DNA from 2 places in the Turicibacter sanguinis genome. Region 2 is predicted to be linked to the other one. Evidence: riboswitches for the same ligand, from Rfam matches in the RefSeq annotation. Region 2 holds a riboswitch; the other holds the start of a gene.

Region 1 (7,517 bases), 800 kb from region 2:
ACTAATTGACCTGCTTCTACTGTATTGTTACTAATATTGAAAGCTAATTGAGTCACGATTGTTGCAATCACCATAATCATAATCGAACTGACAAATACAAGGACAATCCACATCCCAACTCGTGCTTCTTCTTGTTCAGATGGCTCTACGAATATCTCTTGACGATATTTAACATTAATCAATAAAATTCCACCGATAAATTGAATCATAAAGACAACGATTAACAACATAAAAAGCCAAGAAATCTCTAACTGCATCAAACTTAGGATGATATAAATCAAACTGTAACTAAGCGTCGTAAAGAGACAATAAAACTCAGTGATATACGCCATTTTTTTTAAACTTGAATCATGATAATGAACTCGTTTATCGTATCCGGCCACTAAGGTATAATCACCTGTTTTAATGCCATGTGTAAACACAAAATAAATGCTAGTTGCCATCATTAAAAAAGTTAACAAGATGATGAGAATACCAGAAACTTCATACCTTGGACTAAGTACAACAAAGACGAAATAACCAATCAAAGAAAACAGCTGTGTTAAGTACATCCACTTCATAGGCTTTAAATTTAACTCAACGGGTTCTTCTTTAATATCTGACTTTATGCCCATTAATCCATCTAAATCTGTTTCAAAGATAGCCGCTAACTTCATCAACATCTCAAGATCAGGCTGCGTCATACCTCGCTCCCAATTTGAAATGGCCTGCCTCGTCACACATAGTTGGTTTGCCAACTCTTCTTGAGACATTCCCCTACGTTTTCTTAATGTTGCAATCTGAGTTCCTAACTGATGATGCTCCATTTCTCCATCTCCTCTTTGTCTCTATCTGATGATATCTTACTAAATTCTACATCAGTATGCTACTTTTTATGCGCTGCAGTCACGCAATAATCTGTTGCCTCTCTCCTTTGTGCATTTAATAAAGTGTCAGGCTTTAAAAGTGGATGATCCCACTAAGCCCACCCCATCAAATGAAGATGGCTAATATAACAATCTTCGATTGTTCTTCTTAGCATGGGGGCTGCACCCCTTTTCCTAGGAAATATTTTGAGATATTTTGTTGGTGTGATGTTGAAAAACAGTGGATGAAAAAGAGAAATTGTCATAGTTAGATAAAATATGTTAGTTAGTTATGAGTTTTGATTTAATGTGTCTTTTTGACTGTTTTTATTGTAGATAAAAATAAAAGACAAATCGATGTGATTTGCCTTTTTAAAAGAAATGAGACCCTATATTTAGAATCAAATAAAATAAACTATATGCACTAATTAAACCAATCAAAAGCCTTCGTGATAATCCACTATCCATCCGAATCAACCCCTCATCATTTCATTATACGGATAAATTAAACGGAATATGTCAAAATTATAGATTAACTTAATAAAATGACGTTATTTTTTAAACAAGATGATTTAAAGGTCCACGACCATGCCCTAAATCAAGATTAGCCTTTAACGCTTTAGTAATATACAACTTCGCATTTTTTACACTCGTTTGAACATCATAGCCTAATGCTAAATTACTCGTAATCGCAGAAGAAAGTGTACATCCCGTTCCATGTGTATTAGGATTTTCAATCTGCTCTCCTAAAAACCATGTCACTTCTCCATCAACGTACAATAAATCATCTGCACAATCATCCAAATGACCACCTTTAATTAAGATATGTCCTTTATAAAAGGATGCAATCTTTTTAGCGGCTAAAACCATTTCTTCTTTTGACTGAATGTTAAATCCACATAAACACTCAGCTTCTTGTAAATTTGGCGTAATCATTGTAGCCAGTGGCATCAATTTTTTAATTAAGACGCTCATTGCTTCTTCATTTAATAAGCGACTTCCACTCGTAGAAACCATCACAGGATCAAGAACAATAGAAACAGCTGGATACTCCATTAACTTTTCGACAATTGCTTCAATAATAACTGAAGATGAAACCATTCCAATCTTTACACTATCCGGTACAATATCCGTAAAAATAGCATCCAATTGAGCACGTACCATCTCAGGGCTCACTTCTTCAACCATTGTAACTCCTAATGTATTTTGCGCTGTTAATGCCGTAATCGCACTCATTCCATAAACACCGTGTGCGCAAAACGTCTTTAAATCCGCTTGAATTCCAGCACCTCCACTACAATCTGATCCCGCAATACTTAACACTTTTTTCATAATACCCAATCCCTTTTTAAGTTTTTTGCAGCTTGCGTTATATCATCTGACGCTAAAATAGCTGATACGACTGCGACTCCACAAATTCCGCTACCAGTTAACTCGTCCACATTATCTTCATCAATTCCCCCAATCGCAACGACTGGAAGATTCACAGCCTCGCAAATTTCTTTTAATACCTGTAGGGGAACATGTTTCGCATCCTTTTTGGTGTCAGTAGAAAATACAGCACCAACACCTAAGTAATCCGCACCTTGTCTTTTGGCAATTTGAGCTTGTTCAACAGTTTGAACTGATACTCCAAGTATTTTTTCTTCACCTACTAACTTTCTAACTTCATCCGCAGGTAAATCATCTTGGCCAATATGGATTCCATCTGCATCAGACTGAATCGCCACCCAAACGTTATCGTTAATCATAAAAGGAACTTTATACGTTGTAGTCAATTCCTTTAACTCTAAAGCTTTTAATAAAAACTCTTCATCGCTTAAATTCTTTTCTCTTAATTGAACCATGGTCACACCACCTTTAAGTCCTGCTTCAACTTGTTCAACTAATGATTGATCTTTAGTCCAATGTCGGTCAGTCACTAAATATAGACTTAAATCTTGCTTATTTAGTTTCAATCTTCATTCCTCCTTCAAGAATGGTTTCATTTAATGTGCTCATTGCATCAATTAAATGCATTTTAAAACTTGAAGTTCCTTCACATTTGGTTGCTGCGATTTCTCCACATAATCCCATTGCACAAATTGCAGTAACTGTTGCCTCTATTACCTGATTTGGATTAGCTCCACAATATGCTCCAATCACCGCAGTTAACATACAGCCTGCCCCTGTAATTTTAGACATTAACGGATGCCCATTTCGAATCATAAAAACTTGGTTTATATCTACTACTAAATCAATAACACCACTGATGGCAATCACAGCACCTGTTTTTTCACTTAATGTTCTCGCCATTTCGATTACTGAATCTATGTTTTTATCAGTGACTAAATCGGCTGCACTAGCATCTACCCCAAGTGTCTGACCTGTTCCAGCCGCTAACGTCTTAATCTCAGAAATATTCCCACGAATAACTGAGAACTTCACCTCTTTAATCAATCGTTCGACTGTTTCAGTCCGAAGTGTCGATGCTCCAGCCCCAACTGGATCTAAAATAACCGGATGATTTAATTGATTTGCTTTTTTACCAGCCGTAATCATTGCCTCAATTGTACGCGAATTTAAAGTTCCAATATTAATGACAAGACTTTGACAGATCGTCGTAATCTCTTCAACTTCAGTCATTTCATCTGCCATGATTGGAGATCCACCACAAGCTAAAATAATATTGGCACAGTCATTAACGGTCACATAATTCGTGATATTGTGTACAAGTGGTGTTTGGTTTTGAACATTCTTTACGATTTTTTTTAACATTAAAATTCCCCCCATCATCAAAAAAGGGATGGACCATAGGCCCATCCCTTACATCAAAACGATATACGTTAAAATTCCAGTACATTCCCTACGTTGGCATTATCCAAATCAGGTTATAGGTCGACGCTCCATTTCGCATCCTCTCAGCCGGCTTGGGCCAGCTCCCTTTCCATATTTAATTATACTTAACTTTATCATACGACTTAAACTCCGTCAACAACATAACTCTAAAAATCAAAATGAGCATCAGGTTCAGTCCAATGGTGACTAAAACGAACATACTATCCTTTGGCTCCGACGAATAAAATACAAGATATAAAAGAGGGAGTTGCAACACATATAAAGGAAGTGAAAGTTGCTTCACTAACTTAAATACCTTTGATTTGAATTGAACCTTCATCAACACGACCATAATGCCTAGTACACTAGCAATCGGTAATAAAAAGTTCCAACTAATAGAAAGCAACAATAAAATCCCACAAATTAAACTCAGATTTAATAAATGCTTTCTTAATATCATAAATACAACTTTTTGATAACGTGCAACCCACATCCCAACCATAACAAAGATCCCTGGCCACCCAGCTAACAAACCAAATAGACTCAAAATTTTTATATTTTGTGTGAATCCCATTAATAAATAAAACACAAACAACGTCACAATCAAAGACGCCTGACTTCCATCTAAAAACTGTCCCATTATCGTATGCTGTAAGATTTTAAACAACGAAACTTCCTCACCAAGATAAACCTGAACCAATCCCATTAAAACGTTACCTGATACAAACATCAAAAACAAGCGTATTGCCCTTTGAAATATTCTCTTTTTAATCAATCGATTTGCTTGAATTGAAAAATTCCTAAATTCTACCCCCACCAAAAACAAATAAACAGCTAAAGCGCCAGTTCCTAGGGTTTGAAGAAACTGAAGTATTAAATCAGGATGGCTCACTCGTTCAATCACTTGGTGAAACAAAATTAAAATCAGACAGACGCCTTGAATACATTCAATATTCGATTTATTTAAAAATGCATAGCTTCCGCGGCCATAAAAATATGATTTATATGCCAAAAGCACTGGCATCAAAAATGCTACAAACATAACTAAAATCGTTGAGCTACTTATATTTAGAACCATAATCCACCTCTTTTCTCACATTATATAACGAACAAAAATTATTGTAAAAACAATCTATCCGACAAAAATTATTCAAAACAAAAACCATGTCGAGCGACATGGTTTTATTTTAATGTTGATAATATTAGTTATCCTTTAGGGTTATGCCTTGGTTTAGCGTCACTCTCAGCCTTTTATTTAATCCAGCTTCGAGCGACAATCTTTCTATAAAGTCTCCTAATGCTACTAAACTCATAAACCGAGTTTTGAGCATTAGCTACGACTTTTACGCAAGATTACCCGTCACTCTCAGCTTTTTATTTAATCCAGCTTCGAGCGACAATCTTTCTATAAAGTCTCCTAATGCTACTAAACTCATAAACCGAGTTTTGAGCATTAGCTACGACTTTTACGCAAGATTACCCGTCACTCTCAGCCTTTTATTTACCTGATGATCCGAGTGCTCCTGTTCCGCGTTCTGATTCGATTTTTAATAAGTCTTCGTAGCTGATTTCTTCAATCGCCATTTTCGGAACTTCAACCATCATACACTGTGCAATTGCTTTTTCATATGGATAAACGATGCAATCTTCAAAGTTTTGTGCGACACTTTCCTTTGCGATCACTAGACGTTTATTATTATGATTCGTCATCGGAACGAACCATTCTCCACGGTATCCAGAATCTACCACTCCGCAGCGCTGTCCGATTCCTTTTGTTCCTGTTGAGCCGCGTTCTTTTAAAATTGCCACATAATCTGTTGAGAATGCTGATGCTAATCCTGTTGGGACTAACTTCGTTTCATGCGGTTCAAACGTGATAAAATCTTCTTCAAAGCACGCATACACATCAAACGCACCGTCTTCTAGGCGTTTTGATGGAATGATTGCGGATGGTTTTACCTTCGCAAAATTAATTTTTAACATGTAAATTCACTCCTAAAAATCTTCTAGCAAGCACACTTGCCCCTTTTCCAATGACTGTGCAACATTAATAATGCGTTGGTTGCTACTACCACGGAACCTAAGTTTTAAATTTTTCAACTCTTGAATAAATGGACCATCGACTAAAACATCGCAATACATAAGGATTGCCTTTGTTTTAGGATGTGCCATAATTTCCTCAAATGTATATCCTGAATAAATCCAAATATTTTGATTTGTTTCAGATTTTATACGTTGAATTAAATGCAACAAATCATTATCGCGCACCTGATCCATCGGCTCTCCGCCTAAAATCGTCACACCCGCTACATTTGGATTTTTTAAATGCTTAATAAAATCATCCTCAACTTCTTTCGTCCAAGCATGACCATACTTAAAATGTTGATAATCTCTATTAAAACATCCCGGACAACCATGAGTACACCCTGATACAAATAAACTCGAACGAATCCCTACACCGTTAGCTGTATCAAACTTTCGAATCTGTGCATAGTTCATTCAATTCACCACTTTTCAACAAAATTTAATCTGTTATTAGTGTATCACAATATTCATTATACTAATAATTATGTACTCTTAAAAGGGGATGCCTTCAAAAGACATCCCCTCTCATTATTATTCTTCACAAATTAACTCAAATATTTCTTCTTTTGAACTAGCATTTAATAATTTTTCTCTAAAGTCCTCGTGAATGAGTTTTCGCGAAAGAGCGGCTAGTGCCTGAAGATGTAAATCGGCTTCATGTCCTTCAATGGCTAGCATAAAGATTAAATGAACCTTTTCTCCATCAATCGCATCATAATCGATTCCCTGTTTCGATACTCCTATCCCAATGCAACACTGCTTCACATACTTTGATTTCGCATGAGGAATTCCGATTCCAAATCCAATGCCTGTATTTCCTTCAGATTCACGTTTATATAAATCTTTTTTAAATTTTTTAACGTTTTTAATATAACCATTTTGATTTAATTGTGTTGCCATCTCTTCAAATAATTCATCTTTTGTTTGAGCCTGTAAATCCAAATTAATGTTCTCTAACTTAATTAACTCTGCTAGCATCGCTTTTCTCCACCCCTATTATTTTTTTAACAATCGTTGACGATATCCTCCATAGATAATAGCTCCCACTAATGAACCAATAAAAATAGCTAATACCCATTGGAAAGCACCTGTTACGACTGGTAAAACTAAGAATCCACCATGAGGAGCTGGAACTTGTACTTTCATTAAATAAGTTAAAACAGCTGAGATAGCAGAACCAAACATTAACATTGGAATCACACGTAATGGATCTTTGGCTGCAAACGGAATGGCACCTTCTGTAATATGAGTAAATCCTAGAATATAGTTAACGAGTCCAGCTGCTCTTTCTTCTTCATCAAATGCATTTTTAAATAAGGTTGTTGCTAAAGCAATCACAAGTGGTGGTGTAATACAAGCAGCCGAAACACCCGCCATAAAGTAATAATTTCCTTGGGCTAAAAGCATGGTTCCTGTTACATAAGCCGCTTTATTAACAGGTCCTCCAAAGTCAAAAGCACACATACATCCAATTACAATTCCTAAAAGAATGGCATTACTATCTTGAAGATCTGCCAACCAACTCATAACAGCATTATTAATTGCTGCGACTGGTTCCCCTAAGAAAAGCATTAACATTCCCGTTAACAATACCCCAATAATCGGTAAAATAAAAATGGATTTTAAGCCTTCAAATTGGCGTGGAAGACCTTTTAATAAATGGATTAAACCAAGAACTAAATACCCAGCAAAAAACCCAGCCACGATTCCTCCAATGAATCCGGCACCCGTATCATTTGCAATCATCCCACCAACAAACCCAGCAATTAA
Region 2 (7,517 bases):
CCTAACCCTTAAATACTTTCAAATTCAAACAAAAAAGCACGCCTTAGCGTGCCTTCACAACCATAAAACCATATGAATCCAAACTTACTGTCTCATCAAATGACAAAATCTGATTTCCATACAACTCATGAACTTCCTTATTTTTTAGCTCAGGGATTAATGGAATCGTTATGTGATAAGGATTATTATTAATAATAAAATAAATACTATGATGTTCATCAAACTTTCTATAAATTAACGTATTTTGATGATGATAAATAAACTCTAAGTTCCCAGAATACTCTTTTCTTAACTCAATACAACGCTTTAAATGCGTAAAATAAGGCATCTCACAAGCAGCGTCAGTCCAAATCATACACTGACGTGAACGAGTATCATTATCCCCCTCAAGTCCCACTTCAGATCCATAAAAAATACACGGAGACCCTATTAACGAATAAAGTAATAAATAAGCGAGCTTGATTTTACCTTCACATCCATCAGCTAAAGTAGCAAGACGTGGTGTATCATGACTATCGAGTAAATTAAACATTACGTCATTCACATTAGCAGGATATCGATAAAGTGCCTCAACAATTGTATCAACAAAACCTTGATCATCGATATGATTGGTCGCCACAAACTCTAAAATAGCTTTCGTTAATGGATAATTCATTACCGCATCAAATTGATCGCCTAAAAGCCAGGCATAAGAATCATGCCAAGTCTCTCCTACAATATATAAATCGGGATTCGCCTCTTTAACAGCCTTTCTAAAATCACGCCAAAAGTCATGAGAAATCTCATTGGCAACATCAAGTCGCCAGGCATCAATCCCAAACTCCTTAATCCAATACAATGCGATATTAATTAAATATTGTTTTGCCTCTTTATGATTTGTATTAATCTTTGGCATATACGGTGTGAAGCTAAAAGTTTCGTACGTTCCGATAATCGGAGCCCCTTCCTCATCAACAACTGGAAACTCATGAATGAAGAACCAGTCTTTGTATACTGACTGCTCACCATTTTTCACAACATCTTGCCACTGAGGTGAATGATATCCCATATGATTAAGCACTGCATCAAGCATCACTTTCATTCCACGCTGATGAGCTTCATTTACTAACGTTTTAAAAATAGCATCATCTCCAAAATGAGGATCAATTTTATAATAATCCACCGTATCATACTTATGAGTAGACGGTGATTCAAAAATCGGAGTTAAATAAAGTCCATTAATTCCAAGCTCTTGCAGATAATCCAACTTATCCACAATTCCTTGCAAGTCACCACCATAAAAAGAATCAATCGTCACTTCCCCCTCTCCCCAAGGAAGAACATTCTCAGGACTAATTGAATCATCTCCATTTGCAAAACGTTCAGGAAAAATTTGATACCACATCGTATCACGTACCCAATCTGGTGCCTTAAATACGTCTTCAGCATTTAAATACGGAAATGCAAAATAACTATTAACATCCTTCTTAATTACTTCATCCTCAACACTAAAAAATCCACGCTCAATAAATAATAATTCTTCTATCCCATCATTTAAAATAAATCCATATTTAAAACGACGATACGTTGGCTTGATTTCAATAAACCAGTAATCAAACTCTGATGTTGAATGTTGTTTTATCATTGGCGTTGATTTTAAGCACCATTCATATTCACCTTTCTCATTAGGTTGCCAATCATATGGATCATTTCCAAGTAACTTGACTAACTTTATATCATTTTTAGCACTTCTTAAACGGATATGAAGCGTTTCTTTGTCATATGCATAAGCATACGCACTTTTTGCACGGTGGTAAATTGCTTGTTTAATCATTTTTAGCTGCCCCCTTCTTACTTCTTCATTATACAAAAAAGAGTCCTCATATTCATCGTACTGCCAATGAGAAATGAAGGGCTAAAATTTATATTAAAGACCTTTTAAAAGTAAGACTTTCTCACAAATGATTCTCACCAGTTAATAAATAAGCGTCTTTATACATCCGATTTCGTACATAAAACTTTATAACTGATTCATATAAACATTCATCATACAATAAGTTAGACATTCCCTGTTCCTTATATTTCGTAATTAAATCTTGAAGTTCATCAAGCTGTGACTTATCCCCATTTTCACAAAGCGTTAAGATTTGTGAGGTAATTGTATCCTCAATCACCAAAGGCTCATCCGACTGATTCAATCGATTTAACATAAAAGTCTGACCCTCCTGTGCCTCCTTCAAAAACTCCAAACGATTCAACTTCTTCATATAAGTCACAGAGCGCTCATACTGTCTAAGTGCGCGCTCAGTACTCCCTACCTTATAACAAAGTACCGCCTTAAAATGATAAAAGCCAATCAACCCAATTAAATTTCCCTCATCCAAATAAGTTTGATACGACTTTTCAGCAAATTCAAATGCTTCATAGTAACTCGACAACTTATAATAAGCCATCGCCAAATACAAAAGAGAATGCCCTGTTGTTTCATAATTAGTAGACTTTAATAACAAATCGCGTGCTAAGGTCGCATCGCGATAATAAAGCAACTGATCTAACCCTAAATAAAAATAATACTTAAATCGTTGATGATTCGTTAATAAATGCTCAATAGATTGAATCATCATCAATACCTCATCAAACTTATCACGCTCAGATGTTGAACAAAACTTCGCAAAATGGACTAAATAATAGTCAACAATCAAAGGAGAATGAATAAACTTATCCTCTTGCTTTACTAATCGTTCAAAAATCTCACCAGACTTCACAAAACCATTTAAATTCAGTTCATCAAAAAACTCATCAATTAACTCTCGACTTTCTCTTAAAAAATTTGAATCGCTATAGTATCTAATATCAAGCTCATCAAACAAAGACTCAATAATATCAAGACTTGGGACAACCTCCCCATTCTCAATCTTACTCAAATAAGAAGGCACACAAATCCCCTGTGCTAAATGTTGCTGACTCATATTTTGACGAATTCGATTTACCTTAATTAATGAACCAAGCAACGTTAAATTCTGCTTCTCTAATAATCCATTTAAATCTCGCATCAGTCATCCCTCAATTTTAATAGTATTAACTCTAGTATACATGATAAACAAAAAAAGAGACTTCATAAACATGAAGTCTCTCATAAATTCTTATTAATCTCTTAATTAGAAGTTTACAACAACATTTTGAGCTTGAAGTCCGCGTTGTCCTTCAGCAGTTTCAAATGTTACTTTTTGTCCTTCTTCAAGACGTTTGAATCCGTCAGCTTTAATTGCTGAGAAGTGAACGAATACGTCGCTTCCGTTTTCTGCAGTGATAAATCCAAATCCTTTTTCTTCGTTAAACCATTTAACTGTACCTTTCATATTGGTACCTCCTAAAATTTTATTTCTGTAATGAAAGTAAAAAAATTCACGTATTATTACAGATTACATTGAGTGGTAGAATATAATCTCTAATAACATGTGAATTTCATGATTTTTAAAAGCTATAGACAACTACTTAACATACTCTTATTATATACCCTCTCATACATAATGTCAACAGTATCCTAAATTTATTATCTTAAAATTTATTTTTTACATTCTCCGAATTAAATAGTATTATTCATCTACATAAAAAAGAGCAATCTGATTAAAATTGCTCTTTTTCTAATTTTTTATACTGATGCAGCTGTTTCACTTGAAGGAGTCACTACTTTTTCTTTTTGTATACGAACTAATTGATTCGCGTAACGTTTATATAAAACAACTAAGATAATAGCACTCAAAATATATGATGCTAAAACAAATGGTGTATTATAACCAACTGAATATACAACTGGATTCATTCCTTCTGGTGCATAGTCTGCGAAGAATACGACACCTGAAATAATATGGCACACTAATCTTGCAATTGAACCGATTCCTGTGGCAAGCCAAATATAAAGACTACGTTGCCCCACTTCAACCACATTGACCTTACTTGCAAAGAATCCTGCAAATCCTAGTACTGCATATGGTAACGGATAATCAAATAACACTTGAATTGGGTGCATGATATAAGCTCCCGTTAGCAATTGTAACAATCCCATTGTAAATCCACTTAAAAATCCCGCTACCCACCCATAGCGAAATGCAATAACGGCAAGTGGTACTAATGAAATTGAAATTGATCCTCCAAATGGCCAGAACCATCCTGAATAAATGTTAGCTACATAGTCAAGCACGAATGCTAAGGCAACTAAGATACTCATTTCCACTAATTTTTTCGTTTTTGAATTTTGCATAAAAAAATCCTCCCTGTTATAAGGAGGCTTTACGGCTTAATTAAAAGTATAAGAATATAATTTTATTAAAATAGCATTTAATAAAAATTCTGTCTACTTCCCTCCGCTAGTCCTAACTAGTTCAGGTTCAAAGGGTTATGTATCGCTACACTCTCAGCCGTAAGGCACCCCTAGTATCATTAACACTTTTAACTTAACACATATTTCCTATTCGGTCAAATAAAACAACTCGACAAAACTATAACTTATCATACTCTGATAAAATCTTATGATGTGCAGCTACAAGTGGATACTCATGTAAACTTGTAGAACTTATCCACAATCCACTATTTTCTGCCACCTCATCACTCAAGGTAATATCCGTTGTTACTTTAACTGAATAACTTTCCATTTCCCAAATTCGATGTGAAAAAACATGATTAAATGTTCCAATCGCTTGAATGGACTCAACATTTTTACAAACTGGGGATAACTTTTCTAACAAGAACTCAGCAGGTTCTAGCGTCCCATCATATTCAAAACTCATAAACTCATAAAAATTTGCTAGCAGTCCTTTATCCGGTCGCTTATTTACCAAATACTCACCGTATTGGTTTTCAACAATGGCCACTACTAACTTAGTTTTAACTTGAGCATTCGCCTTAGTTTTAACAGGTAATAAATCATCAATCCCTTGTTTAAAAGCCTGGCAATGTTTTTGAACTGGACATTCCAAACACTTAGGAGATTTAGGTGTACAAATTGTCGCTCCAAGCTCCATTAATCCTTGATTAAAGGCACTTGGATCCTCATGACTTATCACGTCAGTCACCACAGATTCAAAAACTTTACGAGTTTTAGGTTTCGCAATATCCTCAAAAATACAACAAACTCGACTCATTACTCGAAAAACATTCCCATCAACCGCAGGAGCCGGGATACCAAAAGCAATACTACTAACAGCCCCCGCTGTATAAGGACCAACGCCTTTTAACTTTAAAATTTCTTCATGAGTCGTTGGAAACCCACCCATCGCTTCAATCATCTTTGCGCTCTCTTGTAAATTACGAGCACGAGAATAATACCCCAATCCTTCCCATGCCTTTAACAATGTTTGCTCATCCGCCTCTGCCAACTCCTTTGTGGTTGGAAAAAGCTTCATAAAACGTTCATAATACGGAATCACTGTAACAACCTGAGTTTGTTGTAGCATAATCTCTGAAACTAAAATACGATACGGATCACGATTAATACGCCAAGGCAAATCACGCTTCACAATATAATACCAATCAATTAAATCCTTTTGAAATTGTTCTATATTTAAATGCTCTATATAATTTTGAGTCATCTTAATCACCTACTTATAATATTAGTCTATCAGATACACTCTGAATTTAAACACAATATACTACAAAATTCGCATTTTAAACAAAGAAAAAGCACCTGGCAGGAAACCGGTGCTTTTTAAATTTTGTAGGAATTAAATGATAAATTGTAGCATTTTTACCCCAACTACAATTACCTTTAATAAAGATTATATCTATTTTCAACACAAAATGCTAGTCTTAATTACTCACAAATACTGACAACAAATGATTTTATCTTGCAAAATTCCATAATTAATACTATAAATTTAAGCATTAGACGAATTGTCAATACAAATGCGACAGTTTCTCATGAAATAGCTCGAATGAAGTTTTCCACCCTAAACATTTTCGTGGTCGATGATTAATGAGGCAGAGTGCCTCATTAATCTCTTCGTCACTGACTCGTGCTAAATCTGTCTTCTTCGGGAAAAACTCTCGAAGAAGACCATTGGCATTTTCATTACTTCCTCTTTGCCAAGACGAATAGGCATCTGCGAAGTAAACAGGAACCTTTAAATCAGCTTCTACTTTGGAATAACAAGCAAACTCTTTTCCTCGATCAACCGTATAAGTTTTAAAGGTGTCTTTAGGAAAGAGTTTATATAACTCACTAATCGCTCGGTACATTTCTGTTGCTGAGCGATTTTCTATTTTAATGGCCACATAAAAACGTGTTTGACGTTCAACAAAGGTCGCCAAGCAACCTTTACTCTTTCCACGACTTGAAACAACCGTATCTAATTCCCAGTGCCCAAACGTTTCACGTCTTTTTACTTCTTTGGGACGTTGATGAATCGACGTTCCAATGTTAAATCGTCCGCGTGTTTCTCGTGGTTTTCGTCGCTTTCCTTTTTGTCTTAAACAACTTAAATCTCCTAACAAAATGGTTTCATCATAAATCCAACGATAAATGGTTTTAAATGAAAGAACACCCTTTAAAACGGTATTAGAAATTTGTTCAGGCGACCAGGTTAACTTTAAATAATGTTGGATGGTCTGAATGACTTGTTCAGATTTCTTCTCTGGACAACGACAACTTAATCGACGTTGTCCAGCTAATTCTTCTGCTAACTCAGCCTGATACGTCTTTTGAGTATTTCGTTTCAGTTCACGAGCAATCGTTGAATGATGACGATTTAGTTGTTGAGCGATTTGTCTCGTTGAATAGCCCATTTTTGAAAGAACTTCTATACGTGTGCGCTCAAATGTGTTAAGATGTTTATAACTCATAAATAGATCTCCTTGTTAAGAATTGGGTGTGGTAACTTCATTCTATAACAAAGATTCTATTTATGAGCTTTTTTTTATGTGTCGCACTTAATATTACAATCTGTCATTAAAAAAAAACACACAAATCGTGACCAGCGACTTGCGTGTTTTTTATTTGTTAGCCATCAATCAGAAACAAAAAAGAATGACTAATTGAACAACTAACAACTTTCATTAAAAATCTTGAAAAAACAAAAGGGACTGTATGATACAAAAAGAGAGATATCGAGGTAAGAAAATGACTCATTCCCCCTAGTAGAGAAAATCTCTTTAAGGGAAAGTGACGCCACATCTCACTTCTCTACATAATATGTATAATTCTTCGTATTTAGACCTTTTTTATGTTTTTTCGTGAAAATTTTTAGATAGCTCTAACTGAGCTATGCGAAGTTTTAATCCATATTATCCTGCGCATTAATGTTTCTCCTTAACTAACAGGAAAGGTAGAAACATTTGATGCAGGGGGATTTTATTAATCTAGCCTCAAAGACCAAATGCTCTATAAAGTTTTATCCACTCTTGTGTTTTTAAAACACGCGGTGGCTAAGCACTTTTAGTCGCATTTAAGCGGTCTTTTCAGCTTTTTATACAATCTAGCTTCGACAACCTGATACTTGAGAAAAATCGGAAGTGCTGACCGGATTTCAAACAATCCTTTTCAT

The links. A riboswitch is a leader RNA that binds a small molecule or an ion and turns the genes downstream of it on or off. The one in region 2 is predicted to bind thiamine pyrophosphate.
Region 1: another riboswitch for thiamine pyrophosphate. It lies ahead of thiM (hydroxyethylthiazole kinase); the one in region 2 lies ahead of thiT (energy-coupled thiamine transporter ThiT).

Annotation. Positions count from the first base shown of each region.
Region 1 covers NZ_CP053187.1:400,826-408,342, forward strand. The annotation lists gene HLK68_RS02100 (helix-turn-helix domain-containing protein) at 1-806, opposite strand, end outside; gene thiD (bifunctional hydroxymethylpyrimidine kinase/phosphomethylpyrimidine kinase) at 1,404-2,177, opposite strand; gene thiE (thiamine phosphate synthase) at 2,174-2,803, opposite strand; gene thiM (hydroxyethylthiazole kinase) at 2,790-3,602, opposite strand; TPP riboswitch at 3,670-3,780, opposite strand; gene HLK68_RS02120 (hypothetical protein) at 3,778-4,740, opposite strand; gene HLK68_RS02125 (dUTP diphosphatase) at 5,160-5,645, opposite strand; gene nrdG (anaerobic ribonucleoside-triphosphate reductase activating protein) at 5,658-6,161, opposite strand; gene HLK68_RS02135 (PTS sugar transporter subunit IIA) at 6,279-6,725, opposite strand; gene HLK68_RS02140 (PTS fructose transporter subunit IIC) at 6,744-7,517, opposite strand, start outside.
Region 2 covers NZ_CP053187.1:1,199,479-1,206,995, reverse strand. The annotation lists gene HLK68_RS05885 (glycoside hydrolase family 13 protein) at 44-1,813, opposite strand; gene HLK68_RS05880 (helix-turn-helix domain-containing protein) at 1,935-3,032, opposite strand; gene HLK68_RS05875 (cold-shock protein) at 3,138-3,338, opposite strand; gene thiT (energy-coupled thiamine transporter ThiT) at 3,632-4,240, opposite strand; TPP riboswitch at 4,322-4,422, opposite strand; gene mutY (A/G-specific adenine glycosylase) at 4,479-5,567, opposite strand; gene HLK68_RS05860 (IS30 family transposase) at 5,872-6,816, opposite strand.